3 linked regions of the Lichenibacterium dinghuense genome follow. The protein of the gene in region 2 interacts with the protein of the main gene of each other region in a pairwise test. Links are inferred from orthologs where the notes say so. Each region holds a gene or a part of one and is shown on either strand. Other genes may lie near its edges.

Region 1 (3,771 bases), 3.5 Mb from region 2 along the record:
ACACGGTGGGGATCTGCGCCAGCTCCGCCTTGGGCAGGTCGTAGAGGTCCTTGTCCATCGCGGCGCCGGGGTCGATCTTGTTCCGGATCCCGTCGAGGCCCGCCATCAGCATCGCCGCGAAGGCCAGGTAGGGGTTCGCCGCCGGGTCGGGGAAGCGGACCTCGACGCGCTTGGCCTTGGGACTGTTGGTGTAGGGGATGCGGCACGAGGCCGAGCGGTTGCGCGCCGAATAGGCGAGCAGCACCGGCGCCTCGTAGCCCGGCACCAGCCGCTTGTAGCTGTTGGTCGACGGGTTCGTGAAGGCGTTCAGCGACTTCGCGTGGCGGATGATGCCGCCGATGTACCACAGGCACTCCTGGCTGAGGTCGGCGTACTTGTCGCCCGCGAACAACGGCACCCCGTCCTTCCAGATCGACTGGTGCACGTGCATGCCCGAGCCGTTGTCGCCGAACACGGGCTTCGGCATGAAGGTGGCCGACTTGCCGTAGCTCTGCGCGACCTGGTGGACGCAGTACTTGTAGGCCTGCATGCCGTCCGCCATCAGCGTCAGCCGGTCAAACTTCATGCCGAGTTCGTGCTGGGCGGACGCCACCTCGTGGTGGTGCTTCTCGACCTTGACGCCCATCGACGCCATGGCGGCCAGCATCTCGCCGCGCATGTCCTGCGCCGAGTCGAGCGGCGGCACGGGGAAGTAGCCGCCCTTGGTGCGGATGCGGTGGCCGAGGTTGCCGCCCTCGTAGACCGTGTCGGTGTTGGACGGCAGCTCGATCGCGTCGAGCACGAAGCCGGTGTTGTAGGGGTCGGCCTTGAAGCGCACGTCGTCGAAGACGAAGAACTCGGCCTCGGGGCCGACGAAGACGCTGTCGCCGATGCCGGTGGACTTCAGGTAGGCCTCGGCCTTCTTGGCGACGCCGCGGGGGTCGCGGGCGTAGGGCTCGCCGGTGGCGGGCTCCAGCACGTCGCACACGATCGACAGGGTCGAGGCCGAGAAGAACGGGTCCATGCAGGCCGTCTCGGGGTCCGGCATGAGCGTCATGTCGGACTCGTTGATGGCCTTCCAGCCCGCGATCGACGAGCCGTCGAACATCACGCCTTCGGCGAACAGGTCCTCGTCGACGATGGAGACGTCGAAGGTGACGTGCTGCCACTTGCCGCGCGGGTCGGTGAAGCGGAAGTCGACGTATTTGATGTCCTGGTCCCGGATGGCTCTCAGGACATCCTGTGCGGTCTTCATGCTGTGCTCCGGTGCGGGCGCGCGGGGACGCCCCGCCGGCCGGAGGACTACAAGGCCCCGCGCGGCCGGCGCAAGGCCCGCCGCCGCCCGGGCCCGTCAGATCGCGTCGTTGCCGGTCTCGCCGGTGCGGATGCGGATCGCGCCCTCGATGGTGGACACGAAGATCTTGCCGTCGCCGATGCGCCCCGTCTGCGCCGCGCGGCGGATGGCGTCGACGGCGCGGTCCACGAGGTCGTCGCCGAGCACGATCTCGATCTTCACCTTGGGCAGGAAGTCGACCACGTATTCGGCGCCGCGGTAGAGCTCCGTGTGCCCCTTCTGGCGCCCGAACCCCTTCGCCTCCGTGACGGTGATGCCCTGCAGCCCCACGTCCTGCAGCGCCTCCTTCACCTCGTCGAGCTTGAAGGGCTTGATGATGGCCTCGATCTTCTTCATGCGGGGTCCAACCTGTGCCGGGGCGCGAGCGTTGCGGGACCGGGCGCCGCGGGGGCGGCCCGGCCGATGCGCGGAGCTTAGCATCGCCCGTGCCACGCGCGCGACGGCTGATTCAGCCCGACGTGTCGGGATCGTGGCGAGAACCGCCGGTTTCGCGGGCGGTTCCGCCGACTGTGGGAGTGCGGCCGTGCAGCGCCCGATCGAGATCCTCACGCCCGCCGAGATGGGCCATGCCGACCGCCTCGCGGCCGCCTCCGGCACGCCGGGCCCTGTCCTGATGGACCGGGCCGGCCGCGCCGTCGCCGACGCGGCGGAGCGCATGCTGGCCGCGCGGGGCGGCCGGCGCGCCCTGGTGCTCTGCGGCCCCGGCAACAACGGCGGCGACGGCTTCGTGGCGGCGGCCGAGCTCCGGCGGCGCGGCTTCGCGGTGGACGTGGCCGCGCTCGCGCCGCTTGAGCATCTCCGGGGCGACGCGGCCGGGGCCGCGGCCGCCTGGGCCGGGCCGGTCGGCGACGCCGCCGGGGCCGACCCCGTCGCGCACGACCTCGTGGTCGACGCCCTGTTCGGCGCCGGCCTGTCCCGTCCGCTCGACGGCGCCGCCGCCGTGCTGGTCGAGCGCGTCGCGGCCGCGCGGCGGCCGGTGCTGGCGGTCGACCTGCCGTCCGGCCTGTCGGGCGAGTCCGGCGCCGCCCTGGGCCCCGCCGTCCGCGCGACCGAGACCGTGACCTTCTTCCGCCTGAAGCCAGGCCACCTGTTGATGCCGGGTCGCGAGCGCTGCGGGCCGGTGACGCTGGCCGACATCGGCATCGACCCGGCCGTGCTGGACGGCATCGGCGCGACCCTGTTCCACGATCTGCCGGACCTCTGGGAGCGCCACTACCCGCGCCCCGCCGCGGCCGGGCACAAATACACCCGCGGGCACCTCGTCGTCGTGTCGGGCCCGATGCCGACGCTCGGCGCCGCGCGGCTGTCGGCCCGCGGCGGGCTGCGGATCGGCGCCGGCCTCGTCACGGTCGCGAGCCCCGCCGACGCGCTGGCGATCCACGCCGCGCAGCTCACGGCCGTGATGCTGAAGCCCTTCGACGGGCCGGAGGCCTTGGCCGGCATCCTCGCCGACGCGCGTCTCAACGCCGTGGTGATGGGGCCGGGCCTCGGCCACGGCGCCGACGCGCCGGCGCTGGTCGCGGCGGCGCTGAAGCCCCGCGGGGCGCCGCGCGCGGCCGTGCTCGACGCCGACGCGCTGACGCTCTTCGCCGGCCGGGCCGACGATCTGGCCGCGCTGGTGCGCGGGGCGGGGGGGCCGGTGGTGGTCACGCCGCACGACGGCGAGTTCGCCAGGCTGTTCGACGGCGCCGCCGGCGTGCTCGATGCCCCCACCAAGGTCGAGCGCGCGCGGGCCGGGGCGCGGCGGCTCGGGGCCGTGGTGGTGCTGAAAGGGCCCGACACGGTCGTGGCGGCCCCCGACGGCCGCGCCGCGATCGCCGGCGAGGACGCGCCCTGGCTCGCCACGGCGGGGAGCGGCGACGTGCTGGCCGGCATGGTGGGCGGGCTGCTGGCGCAGGCCATGCCGGCCTTCGAGGCGGCCTGCGCCGCCGTCTGGCTCCACGCCGCCGTGGCGAACCACCACGGCCCCGGGCTGATCTCCGAGGACCTCCCCGAGGCGCTCCCGGCGGTGCTCCGCGCGCTGTTGGCGCGGTACGGCGGACGCTGACGGGGCCGCGTCCTCCTTCCTCTCCGTGATCGTCGGCCGGCATGGACGGCAACGGAGACGCGCAGCCGCGGACGGGCGTGGATGCGGCAGCCCACCCGCCCACCTCCGTCCCGTTCCGGCACATTCCCGTCCGGCCCCCGATTTGCGGCTTCGCCCCCGCGCGGCGCTCCGCCGTGCCGTTTCGGCGAGGTTGCCATGCGTTTCGTGCCCGTCGCCGCGGTCCTGCTCGGGACGGCGGCCCTCGCCTTCGCCCGTGCCGCGACGGTTGCCCCCGAGGCCGCCCTGCCGGTGTGGGCGCTCTTCACCTTCGCGGTGTCGGCTTTCCGCGAGCCGCTGCGCTGAGCCCACTTTTTTGCTGCATCGGGCCGGGGGCGTTGATAAGACGCTCCGT
Region 2 (4,480 bases):
GCAGCGCCTCCACGGCGCCGTTCGACTCCGACGGGGCCACGCCCTGGGCGGATGCGTCCGAGGCCGGGGCTCCGTCGCGCAGCACGTCGTCGGCCTCGGGTGCCGTCGCCTCGACGTTTGAGGTGTCGGCGGGGTCGGTCATCATGCTGTCTCCAGGGAAGGCGAGGTCGGCCCCGATATCGGAGGACGGGGGTCGGAAATCAAGCGTCGGCGGCCGAGGGCGCACCCGGAGGGGCGGGCTCGAACACGTCGCCGAGCACGCGGCGGATCACCTCCTGGCGCGCCGGATCGGTGATCTTCGCGCCGAGGAGGTCGGACACGTAGAAGCTGTCGACCGCCTTCTCGCCGAAGGTCGCGATGTGGGCCGAGGCGATGTTGAGGCTCAGGCCCGCCAGCGCGCGGGTCAGGTCGTAGAGCAGGCCCGGCCGGTCGACGCCGCTCACCTGCAGCACGGTGTGGCGGCGCGAGGCGGCGTTGTCGACGATGATCTTAGGGTGCAGCGCGAAGGCGGCGCGCCCGCCCTTCGGCGACGCGTCCTTGGCCGCCACCATGTCGTTCAACCGGATCTGGCCGCGCAGGGCGCGCTCGATGCCGGAGGCGATCCGGCCGGCCCGCCGCATCTCGTCGTCGTCCTGGTCGAAGGCGCGGGACACGCTGACGGTGTCGAGCGCGAGCCCGTCCTTGGTGGTGTAGATGTGCGCGTCGACGATGTTGGCGCCCGCGCTGGCGCAGGACCCCGCGATCACGGACAGCAGCCGCGGGTGGTCCGGCGCCACGATGGTCAGCTCGGTGATGGAGCGGAACCGGTCGGTGGCGACGTCGCTGGCGAAGCCCTTGCCCTGCTGCCACAGCGTGCGGATCAGCCGGGCGTCGCGGATGCGGTTCGCCTGGCCGGTGCGCAGCCAGTAGGGCGCGTAGTGGCGGGCCACGTAGGCGCGGAACTCGTCGTCGGGGAACTCGGGTAGGGCGGGGCGGAGCTGGTCCTGGGCGGCCAGCACGCGCGCGTGCCGGTCGAAGTCCGGGCTGTCGCCGCTGAGCAGCGTCTCGGTCTCGGTGTAGAGGGTCCGCAGGAGTTGACCCTTCCACCCGTTCCACACGCCGGGGCCGACCGCCTTGATGTCGCAGATGGTGAGGATCATCAGCGCCTTGAGCTGCTCCACCGTTCCGACGATGCCGGCGAAGGTTTCGATGGTGCGGCGGTCGTTGAGGTCGCGGCTCTGCGCCGTGTTGGACATGTCGAGGTGGTGCTCGACGAGCCAGGCGGTCAGCTCCGTCTCCTCCTCCGACAGGCCGAGCCGCGGCGCGAGGCCCCGCGCCAGGGCGGCGCCGGCCAGGGAGTGGTCCTCCTGCTTGCCCTTGGCGACGTCGTGCAGGAACACCGCGAGATAGAGGGCGTTTCGGCTCGCAACGGTGGGCATCAGCTCGTTGGCGAGCGGGTGGGCCTCGCGCGAGCGCCCGGCGTCGATCTCGGCCAGGATGCCGACGGCCCGCAGCAGGTGCTCGTCCACCGTGTAGTGGTGGTACATGTTGAACTGCATCAAGGCGACGATGCGGCCGAACTCGGGGATGAAGCGCCCGAGCACCCCGGCCTCGTTCATGCGGCGCAGCGCCGTCTCGGGCGCGCGGCGCGAGGTCAGGATATCCATGAACAGGCGGTTGGCCTCCGGGTTCTCCCGGAGCGACCGGTCGACCCGGCGCAGCGACAGCGTCACGAGGCGCGTCGCGTCGGGGTGGATCGGCAGGTCGTAGAAGTCCGCCACCGCGAACAGGCGGATGAGGTTGACGGGGTCGCGCTCGAAGACGTCGCGGCGGGTCACCGTGATGCGGTCGAACTCGACGCGGAAGTCGTTGGTGCCGGCGATGGAGCGGGTGCGCCGCTTGAGGCCCTGGACGATGCGGTCGAGCGCGGCGGGCTGCGGCGCCTCCCGCTCCTCGATGGCCGAGCACACGATGGCGGTGAGGTCGCCGACGTTCTTCGCCACCAGGAAATAGTGCTTCATGAAGCGCTCGACCCCCGACAGGCTCGGGCCGGTGCCGTAGCCGAGGCGGGCCGCGATGCGGCGCTGGTAGTCGAAGGACAGGCGCTCCTCGGCGCGGCCCGACACGACGTGGAGCTCGCAGCGGACGCGCCACAGGAACTCCTCGCAGCGGCAGAACAGCCGGAACTCCTTGGCGGTGAACAGGCCCGCCCCGACGAGGGCGGAGGGCTCGGCCACCCGGTAGGCGTATTTGGCGATCCAGAACAGGGTGTTGAGGTCGCGCAGCCCCCCCTTGCCCTCCTTGACGTTGGGCTCGACGAGGTAGCGCGACGCGCCGGCGCGCGTGATGCGCGTTTCGCGCTCGGCCATCTTGGCGGCGACGAACTCGCGCGCTGTCCGGGCCTGGACGTCGCGGTCGAAGCGCAGCTGCAGGTCGTCGAACAGGGCGGCGTCGCCCAGGATGAAGCGCGCTTCCAGCAGGGCCGTGCGGATCGTCATGTCGGCCTTGGCCTGCCGGACGCATTCGTCGACCGAGCGGGTCGAGTGGCCGACCTTCTGGCGCAGGTCCCACAGCACGTAGAGCATGGCCTCGACCACGCTCTCGCCCCACGGCGTCTGCTTGTAGGGCAGCAGGAACAGGAGATCGATGTCGGAGCCGGGCGCCAGCGTGGCGCGGCCGTAGCCCCCGACCGCGACCACGCAGAGCCGCTCCGCCGTGCTCGGCCGGTCGAGCGGGTACACGTAGCGGACCACGTAGGTGTAGAGCGAGCGGACGATCTCGTCCTGCAGCGTCGCGAGCCGCGACGCGCAGCGCAGGCCGCCGTGGTCGGCCGCGAAATCGCTCAGGATGGCGGCCCGCCCGGCGCCGAGCGCGGCGCGGAAGCGGTCCACGACCGCGCGGCGGAACGCGGCGTCGTCGGGGTGTTCGGCGCGCAGGAGGGCGATGTCGGCGTCGAGCTGTGGGCGGTCGAGCGCTGAAGCTTCGGCGGTCGGAGCGGCATCGTGGCTTTGCAGGGCGAGGCTCATGGCCCGTGTCTATCGCACCTCCGCACCCGGCCCAAGCGCACCGGGGCCGGCCGCGCCGACCCCGCTCGGGCGCGTTCGTCATTGCGGCCGCATCGTGGCGACGTGGCCGGCCTCGGCCGGGCGGATGGTCCGGGGCGGATCGGAAGCCGGAGGCGGAGTCGAGCCCGCCCGGAAGGGCCCGCGGTGCGCTTCCCGACTTATCAACAGCCTGTTTACGATAATGGGCAAATGGGTCGTTAACCATACCGGCCGCGCAAGAAATCGGTATACATAACAGAGGGTTAGGGGGAAAGCGCAGAATCGGCCCGCTGAGATCGGGATTGACGGGCCCGATTCGGGCCCGGAGCCGGGTTGAATCGTCCCGGCCGTCGGAACGCCGCCTGTCAACGGCTCCGGAGCGTTATCCCGTTGGAATCCCGGCCGTTAGGGACTGTGGCGGGAGGCGGGCGCATTCCCGAAATCGGACGTCTCGGGGCCGCCGCATCGGAATCGTCGCGGGAGTCGGTTGCCCGCCCCGGAGGCCGGAGGTAGCTTGAATTCACCGGCGGGGCGCCGGTCGTCGGCGTCCCCACGGTAGATGTTCTCAGATTCCTGGCACATCCTGTTGAAGTCCACGGCGCCAGCCTAGACTCGGTAGAACCCCTGGTTCGCACAAAGATGTTGGAGGTTCCTCTTCGAGTTTGCGTTTGATTCAGGCGTTATTGCTAAAACTCGATCGATCATTTGAGCCCCGAGGCCGGACGCTCGATGGTGACTCACCCGGAAGAGCATGGCATCGACTGCTGAAACACTCCGATCCCTTCGCCGCCATCGGCGAACGACCAAACGATAGAGCCCTCCGGGCCGCTTCCCATCCCGCGCTTCGGAAGGCCACTCGAAGCGCGGCGGTGCCGGAGCCGGCCCCCGCCATGAAGCCCGCCGGGCGCACCTGCATACGACTTTCGGTCTGAGATGCGGCACACATCCCACGCCAGAAAGAACACCACCCAGATGACAGCGCGAAACGATGCCACCCGCGTGGTGGACCACGACGCCATCCTCGACACCGTCGCTTCGCTTCAGCCTTCCCGTGGGAACGAGGGGAGCCAGAGCGCCGCTCCCCGGACCGAACAATGGTCCAACGCCTGCCGCCGACTGCGCGCCGAACTCGGCGAGGCTGTGTTCAGCGCCTGGTTCGCCCGCCTCGACCTCGACCGGATCGAGGACGACACCGCCTACCTGTCGGTGCCGACCAACTTCCTGAAGACCTGGATCCAGTCGCACTACGTCGACAAGCTCTGCTCCACGCTGGCCGCCGAGGCCCCCGAGGTGAAGCGCTGCGTCGTGGGCCTGCGCGCGTCCGGCCGCGCCGCCGCCAAGGCGGCCCCCGCGGCCGTCGTCGAGGTCGGCGAGCTCGCGCCCGAGGTCAAGGCGGGCTCGCCCCGTGCCGTGGCCCAGGCCAAGTGGGAGCCGAACGCCAAGGCGGTCGCCGCGTC
Region 3 (4,058 bases), 130 kb from region 2 along the record:
GACCAGCAGGCCGAGCACGACCGAGCCCATGGGGCCGGCGTAGCCCGAGGCCGGGGTGACGGCGACGAGGCCCGCGACGGCGCCCGACGCCATGCCGAGCAGCGACGGCTTGCCCTTGATGGCCCATTCGGTGAACAGCCAGGACAGCACGGCCGCGGCGGTGGCCACCATGGTGTTGACGAAGGCGAGGGCCGTCGTGCCGTTGGCTTCGAGGTTGGAGCCGGCGTTGAAGCCGAACCAGCCGACCCACAGCAGCGAGGCGCCGATCATCGTCATGGTGAGCGAGTGCGGCGGCATGGGCTCGCGGGGGTAGCCGATGCGCTTGCCGATCAGCACGCAGCCCACGAAGCCCGCGATGCCGGCGTTGATGTGCACCACCGTGCCGCCGGCGAAGTCGAGCGCGCCGGCCTGGGCGAGCCAGCCCGCGCCGGCCGTCACGGCGTCGAGGTTCGCCTGGGCGGCCTTCTTGGCGGCGTCGTCGGTCGCGGCGGCGAGCGCCTTGGCGGCCTTGATGATGTCGTCCGGAGCGGCGGTCGCCCACACCCAGTGCGCCACCGGGAAGTAGATGATCGACACCCACAGGAACATGAACAGCATGACGGCCGAGAACTTCATGCGGTCCGCGAAGGCGCCGACGATCAGCGCCGGGGTGATCATCGCGAAGGTCATCTGGAACACCATGTAGGCGTATTCCGGGATGACCGTCTGGGGCGAGAAGGTGCCGACCGTGGAGGTCGCGTCGATGCCCTTCAGGAACACCTTGTTGAGGCCGCCGATGTAGCCCTGCCAGGCGCCGCCGTCGCCGAAGGCGAGCGAGTAGCCGTAGACGACCCAGACCACGCCGACGAGCGACACGATCATGAACACCTGGCTGAGCACCGCCAGCATGTTCTTCGAGCGCACGAGGCCGCCGTAGAACAGCGCGAGGCCCGGCACCGACATCATCAGCACCAGCGCCGAGGAGATCAGCATCCAGGCGGTGTCGCCCGGGTTGGGCTTCAGGGCCGCCGTCGCGGTGGCGACCGCCGGGGCGGCCGTGGTGGCCGCCTCGGGGGCGGGCGTCTGCGCCAGGGCGGTGCCGGCCATCACCAGCAGCGACACGGCGGCCAGCCCGAGCGCCGTTCGCGTTCGTGCGGACTTGAGGAAAGGCGGCGTCGCGGGGAGCGACGGGGGACTGAACGTCATCGATGGACTCCGGTGGGCAGTGGGTCAGCCGAGCGCCGCCGCGGCCACGCGGGCACGGCCGGTCGCGCCCCCGCGGTGCGGGGGGCGTCGATGCTCGACTGGCGATGGGAGGGGACAGGCTCGCCGAGCCCGCCCGAACGGATGGTCAGAGGGCGTCGGCGTCGGTCTCGCCCGTGCGGATGCGGACGGCCTGCTCGAGCGTCGTCACGAAGATCTTGCCGTCGCCGATCTGGCCCGTGCGGGCCGTCGCCGTGATGGCGTCCACGACCTGGTCGAGCAGCTCGGCCGCCACCGCGACCTCGATCTTCAGCTTCGGCAGGAAGCTCACCGCGTATTCGGCGCCGCGGTAGATCTCGGTGTGCCCCTTCTGGCGGCCGTAGCCCTTGACCTCCGTGACGGTCAGCCCGTGCACGCCGACGGCCGTCAGGGCATCGCGGACCTCCTCCAGCTTGAAGGGTTTGATGATGGCCGTGACAATCTTCATCGCAGGATCCTCGGACTTCGGTCCCGCCCCGACCCTCTCGGGCCGAGGCTCGCGTGGGGACCATCCGCCGCGCGAGATCGCGCGGCAGCGTTCGAGCACTCTTTCAAGCCCCGTGCCAAAGTTTAGCCGCGGCAAAGGCCGAGGAGCGGCCGGCCGTTCCGGCGCACTTGTGGCGGAATCGAGGCTGAATGCCTGTTAATTAGGCAATCTGCGCGCGTCAGGAGCCTCGACCCGGTCAGTCGTGGTCGCGGAGCCGGATCAGGCCCTCCTGAGCCGTGGAGGCCACGAGCACCCCCGACCGGTCGAAGATGGAGCCGCGCGCGAAACCGAGGGCGCCGGACGCGCTCGGGCTGTCTTCGGCGTAGAGCAGCCACGCATCGGCCCGGACGGGGCGGTGGAACCAGACCGCGTGGTCGAGGCTCGCCGCCTGGATCGCGGGATCGAAGACGGTGCGGCCGTGGGCGGAGGTCGCCGTGTCGAGCAGCGTCATGTCGGACATGTAGGCCAGCAGCGCGGCGTGCAGGGTGGGATCGTCGGGCAGCGGGCCGCCCGCCCGCATCCAGACGGCCTGCCGGGCCGGGTGGGGCCCGGGCGGGCGCCGCGCGAAGCGCGACGCGTCGACCGGGCGGAGCTCGACGGAGCTGTCGCGGCCGAAATAGTCGCGCACGGCCGGCGGCAGGCCGACGAGGGCGCGGAGCTCGTCCGGGCCGGGCAGCGCTTCGGGCGGCGGCGCGTCAGGCCGCGGCGCGGCGTGGTCCAGCCCGCCGGGCTCCGGCGCGTGGAACGACGCCGACATCTCGAAGATCGCGCGGCCGTGCTGGCGCGCCACGCAGCGGCGCGTGGTGAAGCTGCCGCCGTCGCGCAGCCGGTCGACGGCGTAGTCGATCGGCTCCTCGGGGTCGCCCGGCAGTATGAAGTAGCCGTGCAGCGAGTGAGGCGGCCGCCCGGCGGCGGTGCGGGCCGCGGCCACCAGCGCCTGCGCGACGACGAGGCCGCCGAAGATGCGTCGGCGCCCCACGGCCGGGCTGCGGCCGGCGAAGCGGTCCGGCCCGGCCTCACCGAGGTTCAATGCAGCGACGAGGTCGGCGAGCGTGTGGGCCACGGCGGCGTCCCGCGCTCAGTCCCGCTTCACGTGCTCGACCGACTCGGCGAGGAGTTCGGCCATGCGGTGCCGGATCCGGTGTTCGCTGATCCCGAGCCCGTGCTTGTTCAGATCCTCGCCGAGCCGGGCCGCGACGGCGTCGTCGCCCCCGTTCTCGATCGCGACCGCCAGGAGCCGCCCCGCATAGGCCTCGGCCTCGTCGCCGCTGAGCCCGAGCTGGTGGGCCGCCCACAGGCCGAGCTCGCGGTTGCGGCGCGCCTGGGCGCGGAAGGCGAGGTCCTGGTCGTGGGCGAACAGGTTTTCGAAGGCGCGTTCCCGATCGTCGAAGGTCGTCATGGGGCGAGGCTCCCGGGCCGCGGGGCGCGGCTGGCCCGTTCCGAACGCGCATCTTGCGGCTCGGATGCGCGCTGCCCAAATCTTGCGCTTCAGCGCGCCCCGGCGGGCCGCGCCGCCCGGCGCGCGCCGGGGGCGGCGTTGTGCGGGACGGTGCGATCCGCTAGGCTGCCGCGGGGTCGGTCAGACGGGGCGCTCCATTCCCCCCTGCCGCATGCGGCTTCGATGTTGCAACGACGTCGCGCGAGCCGGTCGAGCGAGCGTGAGTGAGGAGCCCGACCGACCCATGGATTTTCTCAAGCCCCGGTTGACGCCAATGAACCGCCGCCGCCGCATCTACGAGGGCAAGGCCAAGGTCCTCTACGAGGGTCCCGAGCCCGGCACCCTGATCCAGCACTTCAAGGACGACGCCACCGCGTTCAACGCCAAGAAGCACCAGATCATCGACGGCAAGGGCGTCCTCAACAACCGGATCTCGGAGTACATCTTTCAGCACCTGAACAACATCGGCGTGCCGACGCACTTCATCCGTCGGCTGAACATGCGCGAGCAGCTGATCAAGGAGGTGGAGATCATCCCGCTCGAGGTGGTGGTGCGCAACGTGGCGGCGGGGTCTCTGTCGACGCGCCTCGGCATCGAGGAGGGCACGCAGCTCCCGCGGTCCATCATCGAGTTCTACTACAAGAACGACGGCCTCAACGACCCCATGGTGTCGGAGGAGCACATCACCGCCTTCGGCTGGGCGTCGCCGCAGGAGATCGACGACATCATGGCCCTCGCTATCCGGGTCAACGACTTCCTGTCCGGCCTGTTCCTGGGCGTCGGCATCCGCCTCGTCGACTTCAAGATGGAGACCGGGCGCCTGTGGGAGGGCGACCTGATGCGGATCGTCGTGGCAGACGAGATCTCGCCCGACTCGTGCCGGCTGTGGGACGTGAAGTCGAGCGACAAGAT

Evidence for each region. Proteins that work in one complex are often made in the same cells at the same time.
Region 1: the proteins of L7N97_RS02245 (region 2) and L7N97_RS18930 interact in binary tests that used the Escherichia coli proteins (3 or more experiments, as listed by UniProt). The link is inferred for Lichenibacterium dinghuense from one-to-one orthologs.
Region 3: the proteins of L7N97_RS02245 (region 2) and L7N97_RS01630 interact in binary tests that used the Escherichia coli proteins (3 or more experiments, as listed by UniProt). The link is inferred for Lichenibacterium dinghuense from one-to-one orthologs.

The regions. Positions count from the first base shown.
Region 1 is NZ_JAJLMN010000001.1:3,964,883-3,968,653, forward strand. What follows is about bases 1-2,687. They hold L7N97_RS18930 (P-II family nitrogen regulator), read right to left. Parts: upstream 1,670-2,687; coding sequence 1,331-1,669; downstream 1-1,330. Other genes in these bases: glnA (type I glutamate--ammonia ligase), read right to left, coding at 1-1,234; L7N97_RS18935 (NAD(P)H-hydrate dehydratase), read left to right, coding at 1,857-2,687. Outside these bases: more of L7N97_RS18935, read left to right, coding at 2,688-3,380; L7N97_RS18940 (hypothetical protein), read left to right, coding at 3,576-3,722. UniProt on the Escherichia coli protein: P-II indirectly controls the transcription of the glutamine synthetase gene (glnA). P-II prevents NR-II-catalyzed conversion of NR-I to NR-I-phosphate, the transcriptional activator of GlnA. When P-II is uridylylated to P-II-UMP, these events are reversed.
Region 2 is NZ_JAJLMN010000001.1:474,883-479,362, reverse strand. The notes cover bases 1-3,396. They hold L7N97_RS02245 ([protein-PII] uridylyltransferase), read right to left. Parts: upstream 3,006-3,396; coding sequence 201-3,005; downstream 1-200. Other genes in these bases: grpE (nucleotide exchange factor GrpE), read right to left, coding at 1-145. Outside these bases: chromosomal replication initiator protein DnaA, read left to right, coding at 3,996-4,480.
Region 3 is NZ_JAJLMN010000001.1:346,923-350,980, forward strand. What follows is about bases 1-2,974. They hold L7N97_RS01630 (P-II family nitrogen regulator), read right to left. Parts: upstream 1,670-2,974; coding sequence 1,331-1,669; downstream 1-1,330. Other genes in these bases: L7N97_RS01625 (ammonium transporter), read right to left, coding at 1-1,086; L7N97_RS01635 (acyl-CoA thioesterase), read right to left, coding at 1,905-2,771; L7N97_RS01640 (DUF1476 domain-containing protein), read right to left, coding at 2,787-2,974. Outside these bases: more of L7N97_RS01640, read right to left, coding at 2,975-3,107; purC (phosphoribosylaminoimidazolesuccinocarboxamide synthase), read left to right, coding at 3,391-4,058. UniProt on the Escherichia coli protein: Involved in the regulation of nitrogen metabolism. Regulates the activity of its targets by protein-protein interaction in response to the nitrogen status of the cell.